4 regions of the Bradyrhizobium sp. HKCCYLS20291 genome follow, and region 1 is predicted to be linked to each of the others. Evidence: predicted binding sites of a transcription regulator. Region 1 holds the regulator's gene; each other region holds the start of a gene.
The links. Region 1 encodes PhoB, which activates phosphate uptake and scavenging genes when phosphate is short. Its sites were predicted from a motif close to TGTCATNNANCTGTCAT; they were not measured.
Positions count from the first base shown of each region.

Region 1 (4,758 bases):
CAAAATGACCGAACTGTCCGTTTCCGTCAGCCAACCTAATCCCGCTCTCCTGCATGGCCAGTCGCTTCCCGAGGCGCCGGCCAAGGTGACCGCGCGCAACCTGAATTTCTACTACGGCGATCACCACGCGCTGAAGAACATCAACCTGACGCTCGGCACCAACCGTGTCACGGCGTTCATCGGCCCGTCCGGTTGCGGCAAGTCCACGCTGCTGCGGATCTTCAACCGGATGTACGATCTCTATCCGGGCCAGCGCGCCACCGGGCAATTGATGCTGGACAACACCAACATCCTCGATCCCAAGCTCGACCTCAATCTGTTGCGCGCCCGGGTCGGCATGGTGTTCCAGAAGCCGACGCCGTTCCCGATGACGATCTACGAGAACATCGCCTTCGGCATCCGCCTCTACGAGAAGATCTCGAAGTCCGAGATGGACGACCGGGTCGAGAAGGCGCTGCGCGGCGGCGCGCTGTGGAACGAGGTCAAGGACAAGCTCAACGCGTCCGGCCTGTCGCTGTCCGGTGGCCAGCAGCAGCGCCTGTGCATCGCGCGCACCGTGGCGGTCCGCCCGGAGGTGATCCTGTTCGACGAGCCGTGCTCGGCGCTCGACCCGATCTCGACCGCCAAGGTCGAGGAGCTGATCCAGGAGCTCGCCGAGAACTACACGATCGCGATCGTCACCCATAACATGCAGCAGGCGGCGCGCGTCTCCGACAAGACCGCCTTCATGTATCTCGGCGAACTGATCGAGTTCGACGACACCAACAAGATCTTCACCTCGCCGAGCGATCGGCGGACCCAGGATTACATCACCGGCCGGTTCGGCTGACGCCGACGCATTGCTTTCAGGAGATCATCATGGCCAGTGAACATACCGCCAAGGCATTCGACAGCGACCTGCAGGATCTGACCCGCCTCGTCTCCGAGATGGGCGGCCTCGCCGAGCGTCTGATCGTCGACTCCGTCGATGCGCTGGTGCGGCGCGACGTGGCGCTCGGGCAGAAGGTCGTCACCGCGGATGCCGAGGTCGACCGTCTGCAGCGGCTGATCGAGGAGCGCGCCGTGCTCACCATCGCGCGCCGCCAGCCGATGGCGGTCGATTTGCGCGAGATCGTCGGCGCCATGCGCGTCGCGACCGATCTCGAGCGGATCGGCGACCTCGCCAAGAACATCGGCAAGCGCGTCGCGGCGCTGGAGAGCGATTTCCATCCGCTGAAGCTGATCCGCGGCCTGGAGCACATGACCGATCTGGTGCAGTCGCAGGTCAAGTCGGTGCTGGATGCCTATGCCGCGCATGATCTGCCGGCGGCAATGGCGGTGTGGAAGGGCGACGAGGAGGTCGACGCCATCTGCACCTCGCTGTTCCGCGAGCTTCTCACCTACATGATGGAGGATCCGCGCAACATCTCGTTCTGCATCCATCTGATGTTCTGCGCCAAGAACATCGAGCGGATCGGCGATCACGCGACCAATATCGCGGAGACCGTGTTCTACATGATCGAGGGCCAGGCGATCGTCGACAAGCGTCCGAAGGGCGACATGACGAGCTTCACGGCGACGATCCCCGGCAACTGAGAAAGACCTGTTCGACATGACCGCGCGCATTCTGGTGGTGGAAGACGAAGAGGCGCTGACCACGCTCCTGCGCTACAATCTCGAGACCGAGGGCTACGAGGTCGAGACGGTGGGGCGCGGCGACGAGGCCGACACGCGGCTGAAGGAGCGCATTCCCGATCTCGTGGTGCTCGACTGGATGCTGCCGGGCTTGTCCGGCATCGAGCTGTGCCGGCGCCTGCGGGCGCGCTCCGAGACCAAGCAGCTGCCGATCATCATGCTGACTGCGCGCGGCGAGGAGAGCGAGCGCGTGCGCGGGCTCGCCACCGGCGCCGACGACTACATTGTCAAGCCGTTCTCGGTGCCGGAGCTGCTGGCGCGGGTGAAGGGCCTGCTGCGCCGGGCGATCCCGGAGCGGCTCGCAACGATCCTGTCCTATGGCGACATCGAGCTCGACCGCGAGAAGCGCCGCGTGGCGCGCTCGGGACGGCCGATCGATCTCGGCCCGACCGAATATCGGCTGCTCGAATTCTTCCTCGAGCACCCCGGCCGGGTGTTCAGCCGCGAGCAGCTGCTCGACAGCGTCTGGGGCCGCGACATCTATATCGACGAGCGCACCGTCGACGTGCATATCGGGCGGCTGCGCAAGCTGCTCAATCCCGGCCGCGAGCAGGACCCGATCCGCACCGTGCGCGGCGCCGGCTATGCGCTCGACGACCGCTTCGCCAAATCCGAGCAGGCGTGAGCGGCGGGCAGGTCTGACGGCCGGGCGCATTAAGCATTAAGGAGTTCATCGTCCGCTTTCCGCCACGCCGCCGCCGTCTTGATCATCTTGGCTGGACGACCCATCTCGGTGTTGCCAGTCGCAGCGGACGCCTTTGATCAAGCCCCTCATCATCATTCTTTCCGTACTGCTCGGCGCCGTCACGAGCGTCTCGGCCGCCGAGCTCGAGGACGCCGTCGCTGCTGCGGCGAATGGACAGCCCGCGGCGGCGCTGCGCCGTCTGCAGCCGCTGGCCGCCAAAGGCGATGCGCGGGCGCAGTTCGATCTCGGCTTCATGACCGCCTTCGGCTGGGGCGTGCCGCGCAATCCGACCGAGGCGCTGGTCTGGTACCGCAAGGCTGCCGATCAGGGGCTCGCCGTCGCACAGCATTATCTCGGCATCGCCTATTTCAACGGCGAAGGCGCCGCCCGCGATCACGGCGAAGCCGGACGTTGGTTCAACCGCGCCGCCGCGCAGGGCTTTGCCCAGTCGCAATACATGCTCGGCCTGATGATGCTCGACGGTCAGGTCATGACCCGGGATGTCATCCAAGGCTATGCGTGGCTGGTGATGGCCGGCCGCAACGGCGTCAGGTCGGCCGGTCGCGAGCTCCAGCGGGCCAAGCTCAACGACGCGCAGCGGCAGCAGGCCGAGGCGACGATCGCGGCGTGGCGTCCGAAGCCGGAATCGGCCGATGCGGGTATCGTCAATCCGCGCGCCGAGCAGCTGCTCGGTCTGGACCATCATTTCGGCGATGTCGTCGATCCCACCTCGTGGCCGGCGTCGGCGATCGGCGTCGTCACCGTGGCGCAGTTCAGCACCGGAGGCTCGTGCACGGGCACGCTGGTGGCGCCGCGCGTGGTGCTGACGGCGGCGCACTGCGTGTTCAATGGCGTGACGCTGGTCAGCCCAGGGAACGTCCACTTTCTGGTGGGCATGAACAAGGGCACCCCTGCCGCGTCGTCGATCGCCGACAAGCTGATCGTGGCGCCGGATTTCATCCCGACGCAGCACGACAAATGGTCGAGCGACCGTTCACCCGCTGATTGGGCGCTGATCGTGTTGAAGGACGCGTTGCCGTCGAAGCCGGTGCCCGTGAAGGTGATGAGCCGCGACGAGCTCGCCGCGGCGACCCAGGCCGGCACCATCTCCGAGATCGGCTACGGCCAGGAGCGGCGCTATTCGCCGACCGGACAGCGCAACTGCACCGCCGGCATGACCAAGGATGCGCGGCTGCTCATCGTGCATTGCCTTGCCAATTTCGGCTATTCGGGCTCGCCGATCCTCGCCGAGATCGGCGGCGTTCCGACGGTGGTCGGCATCTTCTCCGCCTTTCACGAGGAGACCCGGCTGATGTTCGCCGCCCCCGCCAGCCAGTTCGAAGCAGCGGTGCGGCGCGAGATCGCGGCGCAGAGTGCCTCGGCGCGGTGAGGTGAGAGGGCGAGCTGGTCAATGTTTGTGCGTGACCGGATAGCGGGTTGCCAAGGGGGGGAGATCGATCTGGGTCGAACGGGCGCAGCAGTTGATTTGCGGGAGATTTTGACGCTGGAGCGCGAGCCTTGCCTTTTGGCGCAGGTCTTGCTCTCTTGTCCAAGTATGACGATTTTGCCAATTGATCATCCTCGGTCCTCGATCCTCGCCCGGTTCCGCACCGAGGGCGGCCGGAACGCGGCGCTGCTGGCGGGCCTGGTGCTCGCCAACGCGCTCGCCTGGGCCTGGGTTTTTGCGCTCTATGCCGACCGTCCCGCCATCGTCGGCACCGCCATGCTGGCCTGGCTGCTCGGCCTGCGCCACGCGGTCGATGCCGATCACATCGCGGCGATCGACAACGTGGTGCGCAAGCTGGTGCAGGACGGCGACGCCCCGCGCGCCGCGGGTCTGTACTTCGCGCTCGGCCATTCCAGCGTCGTCGTCATTGCCACCATCGTCGTGAGCCTGATCGCCGGCGCCGATCTGTTGAGCGAGGACAGCGCGATCCGGGCGATCGGCGGCACCATCGGCACTGCGGTGTCATCAGGCTTCCTGCTGCTGATCGCGGTGTCCAACCTGATCCTGTTCGTCAACCTGTGGCGCCGCTCGGCTGGATCGCAGCCCCAGATCGAAGCCGCCAGTGCAGGGCGCGGCTTGCTGATTCGTCTCCTCCGTCCGGTGCTGCGCATCATCTCGCGGGCCTGGCACATGTACCCGCTCGGCTTCCTGTTCGGCCTCGGCTTCGACACCGCCAGCGAGATCGGCCTGTTGAGCCTGTCGGCGACCGAAGCCGCGCGCGGCGCAAGTCTCGCGCATGTGCTGGTGTTTCCGGCGCTGTTCGCCGCCGCGATGGCCACCGTCGATACGGCCGACAGCATGCTGATGGTCGGCGCCTATCGCTGGGCGCTGACCGATCCCGCGCGCAAGCGGCGCTACAATCTCGTGATCACAGGCGCGTCGGTGGCGATTG
Region 1 is NZ_JBNPTO010000005.1:337,365-342,122, reverse strand. Features, by position in the region: gene pstA (phosphate ABC transporter permease PstA) at 1-8, shown strand, start outside; gene pstB (phosphate ABC transporter ATP-binding protein PstB) at 5-829, shown strand; gene phoU (phosphate signaling complex protein PhoU) at 859-1,575, shown strand; gene phoB (phosphate regulon transcriptional regulator PhoB) at 1,592-2,299, shown strand; gene ACQR07_RS14485 (trypsin-like serine protease) at 2,433-3,749, shown strand; gene ACQR07_RS14480 (HoxN/HupN/NixA family nickel/cobalt transporter) at 3,915-4,758, shown strand, end outside.

Region 2 (4,758 bases), on a different contig from region 1:
CTTCTCGATCTCGTCGAGGAGGTCGAAGGTGTCGCGGCTCTCGCGGTCCATCTTGTTGATGAAGGTGATGATCGGAATGTCGCGCAGACGGCACACCTCGAACAGTTTTCGCGTGCGCGCTTCGATGCCCTTGGCGGCGTCGATTACCATGACTGCGGAGTCGACGGCGGTCAGCGTGCGGTAGGTGTCCTCGCTGAAGTCCTCGTGGCCCGGCGTGTCCAGCAGGTTGAACACCAGACCCTCGAACTCGAAGGTCATGACGGAGGTGACGACCGAAATGCCGCGCTCGCGCTCGATCTTCATCCAGTCCGAGCGGGTGTTGCGGCGCTCGCCCTTGGCCTTGACCTGGCCGGCCAGGTTGATCGCGCCACCGAACAGCAGCAGCTTCTCGGTCAGCGTGGTCTTGCCGGCGTCCGGATGCGAGATGATGGCAAAGGTGCGCCGGCGCGCCACCTCGTCGGACAGAGGCGAGCGGGACGGCTGGTCGGTGGTGACGGCAGTATCGGACATGGGGCGGCGGACGTCGTTTCGGGCCGGAGAGCGGCGATGTACGGAAAAGGCGCGGGCTCACGGCCGCCGCGCGCCCCCCATATAGGCGTTCTGCACCGCAACTCCAACCGGGGAGTTGACCGGGCGGCCGATGGGCGCGTCGGGGCCGGCGTCCCCGCCCGTGACCGTCCTTCGAGACGCGCGCCAAGTGGCGCGCTCCTCAGGACGAAGACTGAATTCGCGGCGAGACCGGTCGCCACGGCTCAATCTAGACCCTCATGGTGAGGAGCGCCGCCCTTGCGGCGCGTCTCCAACCATGAGGCCCGCGCCCCGCATCAGTGCCGGAGCACCTGCACCAGCCAGAAGCTCAGCGCCGCGACGATGGCCGAGGCCGGGATCGTGAAGATCCAGGCGTAGACGATTGATCCGGCCACGTTCCAGCGCACCGCCGAGGCGCGGCGGGCGGCGCCAACGCCGACGATGGCGCCGGTGATGGTGTGGGTGGTCGAGACGGGAACGCCGAGGAAGGTCGCCAGGAACAGCGTGATGGCGCCGCCGGTCTCGGCGCAGAAGCCCTGCATCGGGTTCAGCTTGGTGATGCGCAGGCCCATGGTGCGGACGATCCGCCAGCCGCCCATCAGGGTGCCCAAGGCCATCGCCGTCTGGCACGACAGCACCACCCAGAACGGCACCGTGAAATGCTCGCCGAGATGGCCCTGCGAGTACAGCAGCACCGCAATGATGCCCATCGTCTTCTGCGCATCGTTGCCGCCATGGCCGAGCGAGTAAAGCGAGGCGGAGGCGAACTGCAGGATGCGGAAGGCGCGATCGACCGCGAACGGCGTCGAGCGCACCGAGGCCCAGGACACGATCGCGACCAGGATCATCGCCAGCACGAGGCCGACCAGCGGCGACAGCACGATCGCCAGCACCGTCTTCGAGAGGCCGCTCCACACCGTGGCCGAGATGCCGGCCTTCGCGAAACCTGCCCCGACCAGGCCGCCGATCAGCGCGTGCGAGCTCGACGAGGGAATGCCGGCCGCCCAGGTCACGAGGTTCCAGACGATGGCGCCGACGAGGGCTGCAAAGATCACCTGCGCATCGACGATCGAGGGATCGATGATGCCGGTGCCGATGGTCTGGGCGACGTGGAGGCCGAACACGCCGAAGGCGACGAAGTTGAAGAACGCGGCCCAGAACACCGCATATTGCGGCCGGAGCACGCGGGTCGAGACGATGGTCGCGATCGAGTTGGCGGCGTCATGCAGGCCGTTCAGGAAGTCGAACGCGAGCGCGACGGCGATGAGGCCGACCAGGATGGGAAGGCCGAGTTGAGCGTCCACGGCGCGGCCCTACCCTAGACCTGTTCGATCATGATCGAATTGATCTCGTTGGCGACGTCGTCGAAACGGTCGGCGACCTTCTCCAGATGGTCGTAGATCTCGGCGCCGACGATGAAGTCCATCGTGTTGGCGTTGCGGTGCTTGAGGAACAGCTCCTTCAGCCCGATGTCGTGCAGGTCGTCGACGCGGCCCTCGAGCTTGGTCATCTCCTCGGTGATCGCGGTGATCATCGGCACGTTCTGGCCGATCGCCTGCAGCAGCGGCAGCGCCTTGCTGATCAGGTTGGCGCACTCGACCAGCAAGGTGCCCATCTCGCGCATGGTCGGCTCGAACTCCTTCACCTCGAACAGCACGACGGCCTTGGCGGTCTGCTGCATCTGGTCGATGGCATCGTCCATCGAGGTGATCAGGTTCTTGATGTCGCCGCGGTCGAACGGGGTGATGAAGGTGCGGCGGACGGCGGTCAGCACTTCCCTGGTGATGTTGTCGGCCTCGTTCTCGAACTGGCTGACGCGCTGGCAGTGGGCCAGCACGTCGTCGCCGCCCTTCAGCATGTCCTGCAGCGCGTGCGCGCCCTGGATCACCACCTTGTTGTGGCGGGCGAACAAATCGAAAAACCGCTCCTCCTTGGGGAGGACGGCGCGAAACCAGTTCAGCATGGGACGAGATCCATCCATTCCGAAACGGGCCAGGGCTGGCCCGTCACGGAAGTGTCATACTCCGGATCACGCCGCAGCAGAAGCGGCGGGCGGATCATCCACCGCTTTCTGCCTTTTCGACGATCTCTCGTTAAATCAATGACTTAGAGAGAACGCTTGAACAGATGGGCGATTTCTCCAACCACGCCGCGGCGGAAGGTGAGCACGCAGGAGACGAAGATGACGCCCTGGATGACCGTCACCCACTGGCCGAAGCCGGCCAGATATTGCTGCATGGCGATGATGACGAAGGCGCCGACGACCGGCCCGAACACCGTTCCGAGGCCGCCGACCAGCGTCATCAGCACGATCTCGCCGGACATCGACCAGTGCACGTCGGTCAGCGAGGCGTTCTGGGCCACGAAAACCTTCAGCGATCCGGCAAAGCCGGCGATGGTGCCGGACAGGATGAACGCCAGCAGCTTGTACTGGTCGGTCTTGTAGCCCAGCGAGATCGCGCGCTGCTCGTTCTCGCGGATCGATTTCAAGACCTCGCCGAACGGCGAGTTGATGGTGCGGAAGATCAAGAGGAAGCCGGCGAGGAAGCCGACCAGCACGACGTAATACAGCGTGGTCGGCTTCGACAGGTCGATGAAGCCGAACAGCTTGCCCTGCGGGATGCCCTGGATGCCGTCCTCGCCGTGGGTGAACGGCGTCTGCAGATAGACGAAGTAGAGCAGCTGCGACAGCGCCAGGGTGATCATCGAGAAGAAGATCCCCTGACGCCGGATCGAGATGTAGCCGGTGATGATCGACAGCACGAAGGCGCCGGCGATGCCGGTGAGGATGCCGAGCTCCGGCGGCAGACCCCAGACCTTCAGCGCGTGCGCGCTGCAGTAGCCGGCCGTGCCTAAGAACATCGCGTGGCCGAACGACAGCAGGCCGCCATAGCCGATCAGGAGGTTGAAGGCGCAGGCGAGCAGCGCGAAGCACAGCGCCTGCATGACGAAGAACGGGTACAAATCGGTGAACGGCACGATGGCAAGCAGCGCCGCCATGATGACGAACACGATCATCTCGTCGCGAATCGCGCGCGGCGTGGTCGGCAGGGTCTCGTCGGTGATCGATGTCATGTCAGGCCGCCCGTCCGGTCAGACCCGTCGGCTTCACCAGGAGCACCAGGACCATCAGAACGAAGACCACGGTGTTGGAAGCCTCGGGATAGAAATATTTGGTCAGTCCTTCGATCACCCCGAGCGCGAAGCCGGTGATGATCGACCCCATGATCGAGCCCATGCCGCCGATCACGACCACAGCGAACACGACGATGATCAGGTCCGCGCCCATCAGCGGCCGGACCTGGTTGATCGGCGCCGACAGAACGCCGGCGAGCGCGGCAAGGCCGACGCCGAGGCCGTAGGTGAGCGTGATCATCCGCGGCACGTTGATGCCGAAGGCACGCACCAGCGTGGGATTTTCGGTGGCCGCGCGCAGATAGGCGCCGAGGCGCGTGCGCTCGATCAGGAACCAGGTCGCCAGACACACCACCAGCGAGAAGATGACCACCCAGCCGCGGTAGACGGGCAGGAACATGAAGCCGAGATTCATGCCGCCCTGCAGGCCGCGGAAGCCGCCGATCTGCGGATAGTCGGGAATGGCATAAGGCAGGCCGGACGAGCCGAAATAGTTCTGGAACACGCCCTGCACGATCAGCGCGATGCCGAAGGTGAGCAGCAGCCCGTAAAGGTGATCGAGCCCGGTCAGCCATTGCAGCAGCGTCCGCTCCAGGATCATGCCGAAGATGCCGACGATGATCGGCGCCAGCAGCAGCGCCCACCAATAGCCGAGGCCGCCGAGATTCAGCAGGAAGTACGCGCAGAACGCGCCCATCATGTAGAGCGCGCCATGGGCGAAGTTGATGATGTTGAGCATGCCGAAGATGACGGCAAGCCCGAGACTGAGCAGCGCGTAGAACGAGCCGTTGATCAGTCCGACAAGGAGCTGTGCGTAGAGGGCCTGCATCGTCTTGTTCTGTCTCTTCTCGGCGTTTCCGTAAAGACATCAGCTCCGGCGGCATCCGTCGGAGCTGCGGCGGCTCACTTCTTCAACAGGGCGCACGCGCTCTTGTCGAGCGGCGTGAAGGCCTGGTCGCCCGGCACCGAGCCGACCAGCTTGTAGAGATCCCACGGGCCCTTCGATTCGGACGGCTTCTTGACCTCGAACAGATAGGCGGTGTGGATGGTGCGGCCGTTGGGCTGGATCTCGCCCTTGCCGAACAGTGCATCCTC
Region 2 is NZ_JBNPTO010000007.1:239,529-244,286, reverse strand. Features, by position in the region: gene ACQR07_RS18180 (peptide chain release factor 3) at 1-510, opposite strand, end outside; gene ACQR07_RS18175 (anion permease) at 825-1,832, opposite strand; gene ACQR07_RS18170 (DUF47 domain-containing protein) at 1,847-2,491, opposite strand; gene ACQR07_RS18165 (branched-chain amino acid ABC transporter permease) at 2,635-3,603, opposite strand; gene ACQR07_RS18160 (branched-chain amino acid ABC transporter permease) at 3,605-4,492, opposite strand; gene ACQR07_RS18155 (ABC transporter substrate-binding protein) at 4,567-4,758, opposite strand, start outside.
Region 2: ACQR07_RS18170 (DUF47 domain-containing protein) is a predicted target of PhoB. The motif match lies at 2,533-2,549, and genes of this name have one in related genera.

Region 3 (4,758 bases), on a different contig from region 1:
CAATGCCGGCCCTGGCAAGGTGCTCGATGGGCGGCTGTCCGGTCAGAACAAGATCGTCGACAAGATCGTGCCGCCGTCGAATCCGCCTGCGGCGACCAAGATCCAGCGCGATCCTCTCAAACGCGTCACGGGACGCCCGTTCGAGACGCACGACGTCCGTCGTCCCGCTGGCAAGTCCGGCCCGTTCAAGCCGAACTTCGACGCGTCGCGCCCCGCGCTGACGCGGGGGCCGGGCCCGTCGCATTTTGCCCAATCCGGCCCGCGTCAGGGTGGCGGCGGATTTTCCCGCGGCGGCCTCGGCTTCCGCTGAGGCCGTGGGCTCAGGCAATCAGCCTGGCGTACAGCTCGGCATCGACATTGCCGCCGGAGAGGACGATCACCACGGTCTTGCCGGCCGCCTCGAGCCGGCCCGCCAGCAGTGCTGCGAGCCCGACCGAGCCGCCGGGCTCGACGACCAGCTTCAGTTCCCGAAATGCAAAGCCGACCGCGCGGCCCACTTCTTCGTCCGAGGCTTCCACCGCGGCCGACAGCAGCCGGCTGTTGATGGCGAAGGTGATCTCGCCGGGGATCGCGGCCATCAGCGCGTCGCAGATGGTGCGCCCCTTGGCCTGATGCGCCTCGCGGTGCCCGGCGCGGAGTGAGCGGGCATGGTCATCGAAGCCCTTGGGCTCGGCAACGACCATCTGGGTCTGCGGATAGCGGGCCTTGACCGCTGTCGACACGCCGGCGAGCAATCCGCCCCCCGAAGCCGGCACGACGACTAGGTCAGGCGACAATCCGAGGGCGGCAAGATCCTCGGCGATCTCGCGGCCGACCGTGCCCTGCCCCGCGATCACGAACGGATCGTCATAGGGCGGCACCACGGTCGAGCCGCGTTTTGCGGCAATGTCGCGTGCGATCGCCTCGCGGTCCTCATGGTCGCGATCATACAGCACGACGTCGGCGCCAAACGCCTTGGTGCGCTCGCGCTTGGCGACCGGGGCATCGGAGGGCATCACGATGGTGGCGTGCATGCCGAACAGCTGCGCCGCATGGGCGACGCCCTGGGCATGATTGCCGGAGGAAAACGCGACGACGCCTCTGCCGTGGGCGTCCTTCGGGATCGAGGCGAGCTTGTTGTAGGCGCCGCGGAACTTGAACGAGCCGGTCCGCTGCAGCACCTCGGGCTTCACGAACACGTTCGCCTTGAAGAGATCGCTGAGTACCGGGGCCGGCAACAACGGTGTCCGCACGGCGACGGGTGCAAGAACACGGGCCGCCGCATCGATGTCGGCGACGGTGACGGACGGGATCGGAGCATGAGCTGACATGCTCGCATTTTACCGCGCCCGATCGCCGCGAGGCAAGGGACCGCTCAGGCCGCGCGCGCCGCCAGTTGCGGAACCGGCGCGGACTGGCGCTGCGGATCGGCCCAGGTCAGGATCTCGAAGCGGCCGTCCTCGTGCTCGACCAGGGCGGTACAGCTCTCGACCCAGTCGCCGCAATTCATGTAGCGGATGCCGTCCTGGTCGCGGATGACGGCACAATGGATGTGGCCGCAGATCACGCCGTCGGCACCATGCCGCCGCGCCTCGGACGCCAGCGCGGTCTCGAACGCGCCGATGTAGTTCACGGCGTTCTTGACCTTCTGCTTGGCCCATTGCGACAGCGACCAATAGGGCACGCCGAACATGCGGCGGAAGAAGTTGACCAGACGGTTCATCTGAATCGCGAAATCATAGGCCTTGTCGCCGAGATGGGCGAGCCAGCGGGCGTTCTGCACGACGAGATCGAAGATGTCGCCGTGAATGATGAGATAGCGCTTCCCGTCCGTGCCGGTGTGGACGATGTTCTCGACGACGTCGATGCCGCCGAAATGCGTGCCGTAATAGCCGCGCAGGAACTCGTCGTGATTGCCCGGCACGTAGACGACCTTGGCGCCCTTGCGCGCCTTGCGCAGCATCTTCTGCACGAGGTCGTTGTGCGACTGCGGCCAGTGCCAACTCGACTTGAGCGCCCAGCCGTCGATGATGTCGCCGACCAGATAAATAGTGTCGGCGTCGTGGTGACGCAGGAAATCGACGAGGAGATTGGCCTGCGAGCCGCGGGCTCCGAGATGTACGTCGGAGATGAACAACGTCCGAAAGCGCTTCGTCGGGCTTTCTTCACCAGCAGTCTCAAGTCCCATGCGCGCCCACCTAACAGTCCCTGATGACACTGCGATGACGAACGGAGGCTCCCGAGGGCCGTTCGCATGACGACTCGCGATGTCATTCGCCACGCCCCGCGATACCAGCGGGGTGCGACAATCAGGCGACAGGGCGCCGGCACAAACAGGGAAATCCCCTCCTATCTCGGCACGGCGACGACGCGCAGATTGTTGGTGGTTCCGGCCTGCGCGAACGGGATGCCGGCGACGACGACCAGCAGGTCGCCTGCGGCTGCGAACTCCTCCTGGACCGCGAGCACGGTCGCGCGCTCGACCATTTCCTCGTAGCTCTGGACGTCCTGCGACAGCACGCTGTGCGCGCCCCACAGCAGGCACATGCGGCGCGAGGTGTCCTCGTTCGGCGTGATCGCGAGAATCGGCAGGCTCGGCCGCTTGCGCGCGACGCGCGACGCCGAAGTGCCGCTCGACGTATAGGCCACGATCGTCCTGGCGTGAATGGCGGAGGCGAGGTCGGCCGCCGCAGTTGCGACCGCGTGCGGCGGCGTCTGCTCCTCGTCCGGCTGCGTCGCCTGGATGAGCGAGCCGTACATCTTGTGGTTCTCAGTCGCCTTGATGATGCTGTCCATCATCGCCACCGCCTCGCGCGGATATTGCCCGCTGGCCGATTCCGCCGACAGCATGACGGCATCGGCGCCGTCATAGATCGCGGTCGCGACGTCCGAGACCTCGGCGCGCGTCGGCGTCGGCGTCGCCACCATCGAGTCCAGCATCTGCGTCGCGACGATTACCGGCTTCACCGCGAGCCGGCAGGCGCGCACCAGCTCTTTCTGCTTGCCCGGCACGTCCTCATTCGGAATCTCGACACCGAGATCGCCACGCGCCACCATGATCGCATCCGACAGCTGGATGATGTCGTCGATGCGATCCAGCGCCGCGGGCTTCTCGATCTTGGACATGATGCCGGCGCGGCCGTTGATCAGGCCCCTCGCCTCCAGCACGTCGGACGGTTTCTGCACGAACGATAGCGCTACCCAGTCGACGCCAAGCTCGAGCCCGAAGGCGAGATCGGAGCGGTCCTTCGCCGTCAGTGGCGACAGCTCCAGAATGGTGCCCGGCAGATTGACGCCCTTGTGATTGGAGATCGCGCCGCTGACGATCACCTTCGCCTCGATCCAGTCGTCACCCAGCCCCATGACGCGCACGCGCACGCGGCCGTCGTCGATCAGAAGATCGTGACCCGGCGCGACCGCCGCAAAGATCTCCGGATGCGGCAACGGAATGGCACTCTTGTCGCCCTCGGTGCCGTTGAGCACGAAGCGAATGGTCTCGCCGGCTTCGACCTGGATCTTCTTGTCGCGCAAAGTGCCGACGCGAATTTTCGGCCCCTGAAGATCCATCAGGATGCCGATCGGCCGTTGCACGTCCTTCTCGAGCGCGCGGATCGCGGCATGGACCTTGGCGTGATCGGCCTGCGTGCCGTGGCTGAAGTTGAGGCGAAACGTGTCGACACCGGCGAGGAACAGCGCCTTCAGCATCTCCGGAGAATTGCTCGCTGGGCCGACGGTCGCGACGATCTTGGCTCGACGGTGACGACGCATATGGTGCCCTTTCTGTCTAGCTCATGTGTCGCGTCTTGATGACATGCATGTGATTGGCATGCGCGGACGCAGCGGAAGCGCTGGTATACGCCCCGCAGCGTTCATTGCAAGCACGACACCGGGCACGCCGAGATTGTACGGGAGATTTGCACGCCTCAGACATTCGAGCCGTGGATCGTGTCGATCACCGCATCTGTCACTTCCTTGGTCGTCGCCTTGCCGCCGACATCCGGCGTCAGTATGCCGGCTGCACACACCTTCTCCACCGCTACCATCAGCCTGATGGCCGCGTCCTTCTCGCCGAGATGCTCGAGCATCTGCGCGCCGGTCCAGAATGTCGCAACGGGATTGGCGATGCCCTTGCCGGTGATGTCGAACGCCGAGCCGTGGATCGGCTCGAACATCGACGGAAAGCGCCGCTCCGGATCGATGTTGCCAGTCGGCGCGACGCCGAGGCTGCCGGCGAGCGCACCGGCGAGATCGGACAGAATGTCGGCGTGCAGATTGGTCGCGACGATGGTGTCGAGGCTCTTCGGCTGCAGGGTCATGCGCACTGTCATCGCGTCGACCAGCATCTTGTCCCAGGTGACATCGGGAAATTCACGCGCGACCTCGGCAGCGATCTCGTCCCACATCACCATGCCATGGCGCTGCGCGTTCGACTTGGTGACGACGGTGAGAAACTTGCGCGGCCGCGACTGCGCCAGCTTGAAAGCGTAGCGCATGATGCGGGTGACGCCGACGCGGGTGAACACCGCGACTTCGGTGCCGACCTCTTCCGGCAGCCCACGATGCGCGCGGCCGCCCATGCCGGCATATTCCCCTTCCGAGTTCTCGCGCACGATCACCCAGTCGAGATCGCCGACGCCGACATTGCGCAGCGGCGAGGCGACGCCCGGCAGGATCTTGGTGGGACGCACATTGGCGTACTGATCGAAACCTTGGCAGATCGGCAGCCGCAGGCCCCACAGCGTGATGTGGTCGGGCACATCAGGCGCGCCGACGGCGCCG
Region 3 is NZ_JBNPTO010000002.1:171,074-175,831, forward strand. Features, by position in the region: gene ACQR07_RS04820 (caspase family protein) at 1-310, shown strand, start outside; gene ACQR07_RS04825 (threonine ammonia-lyase) at 321-1,310, opposite strand; gene ACQR07_RS04830 (UDP-2,3-diacylglucosamine diphosphatase) at 1,355-2,167, opposite strand; gene pyk (pyruvate kinase) at 2,329-3,747, opposite strand; gene ACQR07_RS04840 (tartrate dehydrogenase) at 3,903-4,758, opposite strand, start outside.
Region 3: ACQR07_RS04830 (UDP-2,3-diacylglucosamine diphosphatase) is a predicted target of PhoB. The motif match lies at 2,191-2,207, and genes of this name have one in related genera.

Region 4 (4,758 bases), on a different contig from region 1:
TTGGAAGTGCTACGGACCCGCTTCCCGGCAGAGCGCATCAGCCGCCCTTGGTGTCGTCCTTGTCGAGATCGGCGTCCTCTCCCTCTTCCAGCCGCGCGAGCGCTGCACGGGCGGCGGCATGATGGTCAGGCGTGATGTGCGAGGCCACCAGGCGAATCGTCGTCGCCAGCACGGCGGCATCGTCGGTGAAGCCGAGCACCGGCATCACGTCGGGCAGAAAGTCGAACGGCAGGATGAAATAGGCGATGGCGCCGAGCAGCGCGACCTGGACGTGCCGCGGCGTCTCCTTGTCGAACGCGCAATAATAGGCTGCGAGCAGATCCTCGGCGAACGGAATCCTGGCCAGGACCTGCTTGATCTTGACCCAGAAGCGACGGCGAACGCTGGCGCGATCCTGCGCCAGCCGGTCGGCCGGCTCGAAGCCAACGTTGTAGTCGGTCGCGTCCGAGACCATCTGCCATCTCCCGGTTCCGGATTGCGGTGTCGCGCGATCCGTCAGCGCTGATGTGGGGACGGCGGCCTTGGCTGCAAGGCGCAGCGACGCATCTCAACTCAAATCCGCGACGATGCGATCGCATCCATCGCTTTCGCCAGCTCTATATCGCGCGTGGTCACGCCGCCGGCGTCATGAGTGGTCAGCACCACGTCGACCGTGCGGTAGACGTTGCGCCATTCCGGATGATGGTCGAGCTTCTCGGCGACCAGGGCGACGCGGGTCATGAAGCCGAACGCTTCGTTGAAGTCGCGGAAGCTGAAGCTGCGGGTGATCGCCTCGCGCCCGTCGAGTTCGGACCAGCCGGGCAGCTCCTTCAGGGCACTCGCGCGTGCCTCATTTGCCAATCGTTCCGCCATGTCGACCTCCCATTCACCCGCGGACGGATCGCGCGCCGGATGGCGATCCGGGTCTCTACGGGGTCCGAAACATTCCCGGCGTCACTCTGCCGCGGCCCCAGCCTACCAGAAACGGCATCCGGATCAGAGCCTTGCAGCGCCGACGCGGTCGGGCCTTGGAACGGCCCCGATCGCCACTCAGTCGGGGGGTAGTAACCATGACGGAGATGTCACCCCGGCGAGACAAGAAATTTGCTACAGTTTACCCCTAGCGAAGGAGAAGGCGAGACCAAGCCGCGCTTGGCATTGCTTTCGCGCCATCCGACGACCGGAGGACCGGACCTGGCAGACCCTCAGACCACGCCAGCGCAGCGCTCGCAGATGCGCCCTGCCGTGTTCATCGTCATCGCTGGGATCCTCGCGATCATCGGCGCGATGGCGGGCGCCTACTATTTCGCGATGCGGCCGGTGACGCTGAAGATCGCCGTCGGGCCGCCGAACAGCGACGATCTCAAGGTGGTCCAGGCTCTGACCCAGGCGTTCTCGCAGTCGCATGCGTCGGTTCGGCTTCGTCCCGTTCCCACCGAAGGCGCGGCGGAGAGCGCGCAAGCGCTGGCGGCCGCCAAGGTGGATCTCGCCATCGTCCGCGGTGACCTCGAAGTGCCGAAGAACGCCCAGGCCGTCGCCACGCTGCGCAAGAACGTTGCCGTTCTCTTCGTGCCTCCGGCCGCCAAGGGCAAGGGCCGTAAGGGCGGCACCAAGATCACCAAGATCTCGCAGCTGGCCGGGCACAAGGTCGGCATCATCGGGCGGACCCCAGCCAACGTGAACCTGCTGAAGGTGGTCCTGCACCAGTATGGTGTCGATGCCAGCAAGGTCGAGTTCGTGCAGTTTCCGATCTCGGAGGCGGCCGAGGCGGTGCGCAACCAGAAGGCCGACGCCTATCTCGCCGCCGGACCGATCAACAGCAAGATCACCGCCGATGCCATCGCTGCGGCCACCAAGGAGGGCGGCGTGCCGACCTTCCTGGCAATCGACTCGGCCGAGGCCATCGCGCAGAACCACCCGGAATATGAATCCGCCGACATTCCGGCGGGCGCCTTCGGCGGCTCGCCCGATCGCCCGGAGGACGAGGTCAAGACCATCAGCTTCACCCACCATATCGTGGCACGGAAGGGCCTCTCCGAATCCACGGTCTCGGCGTTCACCCACCAGCTGTTCTCGGTGCGCCAGCAGCTGATGTCGGAATTCCCGCTCGCCGCCAAGATCGAGACCCCGGATACCGACAAGGACGCCGCCATCCCCGCCCATCCCGGCGCGGCCGCCTTCGTGGACGGCGAGGAGAAGACCTTCCTCGATCGCTACAGCGACTACATCTGGTGGGCGCTGATGGCGCTGTCGGCAATGGGCTCGGCCGGCGCCTGGTTCGCCGGCTATCTCAAGCGCGACGAGCGCACGATCAACACGTCGCTTCGCGACCGCCTGCTGGAGATGATCAGCATCGCCCGCAAAAGCGATTCGACCGAGGAGCTCGACCAGCTGCAGAGCGAGGCCGACGAGATCCTGCGCAACACGCTGACCTGCTTTGAGGATGGCGCCATCGAGCATGCCGCGCTGACGGCATTCAACATCGCGCTCGAACAGTTCCACAATGCGGTCGCCGATCGCAAGCTGATCCTGATGAGCATGCCGGCCAACCTGCAGCGGACCGGGGCGCAGCTGCGCGCCGCCGGCACCTGATCCGTCGCCGCGGCGGCGGCCAAGCCGCTGCCGGGCGCGTCCTGTAATCGCAGCGTCATCAAATTTTTCTAGGTCTTCGGACGCATGGCCGCACGCGTCGGTGCGCCGTCCGACTGGAGACCCGCATGACCGTCCATTTCCCACGCCCGCAGCTCCGCACGCTGTCCCGCCGCCGCTTCCTGTCCACGGCGGCCGCGGCCGGCGTCACCACGCTGTCGATGCCCTATCTCAGCCGCGCGGCCGACCGGCCCCAGATCACGCACGGCGTCCAGTCGGGCGACGTCGGTATGGACGGCGGTGTCGTCTGGGCGCGTGCCGACCGTCCGTCGCAGATGATGGTCGAGGTGGCGACGACGGAGTCGTTCAAGAATGCGCGCAGCCTGCCGCCGATCGCGGCGCTCCCGGAAAGCGACTTCACCGCCAAGATGCTGCTGGACAATCTGCCGAGCGGCCAGGACATCTTCTACCGCGTCAAATTCCGCGACCTGGCGCATAGCGCCGTCGAGAGCGAGCCGGTGGTCGGCCGCTTCCGCACCGCGCCTGGCCACAAGCGCGACGTCTCCTTCGTCTGGGGCGGCGACGTCGCCGGGCAGGGCTGGGGCATCAACCCCGACGATGGCGGCATGTTCACCTTCGCCACCATGAAGAAGCACCGGCCGGATTTCTTCCTGCATTCCGGCGATACCATCTATGCCGACGGTCCGATCAAGTCCGAGGTCAAGCTGCCGGACAACAAGGTCTGGAAGAACCTCACGATCGAGGAGAAGGCCAAGGTCGCGGAGACGCTCGACGAATTCCGCGCCGCTCACAAGTACAATTTCCTCGACGAGAACGTCCGCGCCTTCAACGCCGAGGTGCCGATCTTCGTGCAGTGGGACGACCACGAGGTGACCAACAACTGGTCGGCCTCCAAGGAGCTGCCCGCGGCCTACAAGGAGCGCAACATCCAGCTGCTCGCGGCGCGGGCCGCGCGCGCCTTCCACGAGATGTATCCGATGCGCGAGAGCATCGTCGAGCCGGGCCGCGTCTACCGCACCATCAATTACGGCCCGCATCTCGACGTGTTCGTGCTCGACGAGCGCAGCTATCGCGGCGCCAACGGCCCCAATCTCGAGGAGACCTATGGTCCGGCGTCCTATTTCATCGGGCCGGAGCAGATGCGCTGGCTGAAGCAGGCGCTCTTGAACTCGCGCGCGACCTGGAAGGTGATCGCCTCCGACATGCCGCTCAGCATCATCGTGTATGACGATGCGGCCAACAAGAAGGGCTCGGAGGCGTTCGCGCAAGGCGACGGTCCGGCGCGCGGCCGCGAGCTCGAGATCGCCGAGATCCTGCGCTTCATCAAGCACTACGCGGCCGCGCACTACTACGATCCGAACAAGGCGCAATTCCAGGACTTCGCGCCGTTCTGGGAGTTCGTCTCGGGCCCGCTCCATGCCGGCACGTTCGGTCCGAACGAGCTCGACAACACGTTCGGTCCCGAGGTGCGCTTCATCAAGGCGCCCGGTCTCGACAAGCAGAACCTGCCGCCCTCGGCCGGCATGCAGTTCTTCGGCCACGTCAAGATCGACGGCGGGACCGGGCAGATGACGGTGACCTTGCGCGACCGCGCCGACGTCGCGCTGTGGTCGACGACGCTCGATCCCAAACTGGGCTGAGAGCTCTCGGCCGGACACGGCGGCGGAAACTACTCCCGCCGCCGCAGCACGGCCTCTAACGCATCCGTCGGACACGGCTTCGGCAGCCGCGGCCGGTCGGAGAAGGCGGGAGGCACGCGATCGGCGCCATAGCCGGTCGAGAATGCGAAGGGAATGCCGAGCACCATCAGCCGTTCGGCGATCGCGAAGCTCTGCTCGCGAACGAGACCGACGTCGAGCAGCGCGAACTGCGGTGCGCGCTGCTCGATCATCGCGAGTGCGCTGGCGACGTTCGCAGCAACCCTGATGATGGCAATGCCGAAATCGGAGATGGTGTCTTCCAGACCGAGCGCGATGATCGGGTCGTCTTCGACGACCAGCACATCCTGATAGAACTCGGGCACGCCTGCTTGCGAGCTGGTCATGATCTGCGGGGTTCCAGGGTGAAGGACGGCCCCGCGGCCGGCGCCTCGTTTTAAGCGCACCGGCGGGTTCCTGGAACCGATCGCAGCATATCCGAGTTCCTGTGTCGGTGCACTTGTGAACACAA
Region 4 is NZ_JBNPTO010000029.1:13,856-18,613, forward strand. Features, by position in the region: gene ACQR07_RS35760 (YkvA family protein) at 38-454, opposite strand; gene ACQR07_RS35765 (4a-hydroxytetrahydrobiopterin dehydratase) at 553-852, opposite strand; gene ACQR07_RS35770 (TAXI family TRAP transporter solute-binding subunit) at 1,225-2,571, shown strand; gene ACQR07_RS35775 (alkaline phosphatase D family protein) at 2,697-4,229, shown strand; gene ACQR07_RS35780 (response regulator) at 4,259-4,633, opposite strand.
Region 4: ACQR07_RS35775 (alkaline phosphatase D family protein) is a predicted target of PhoB. The motif match lies at 2,614-2,630, and genes of this name have one in related genera.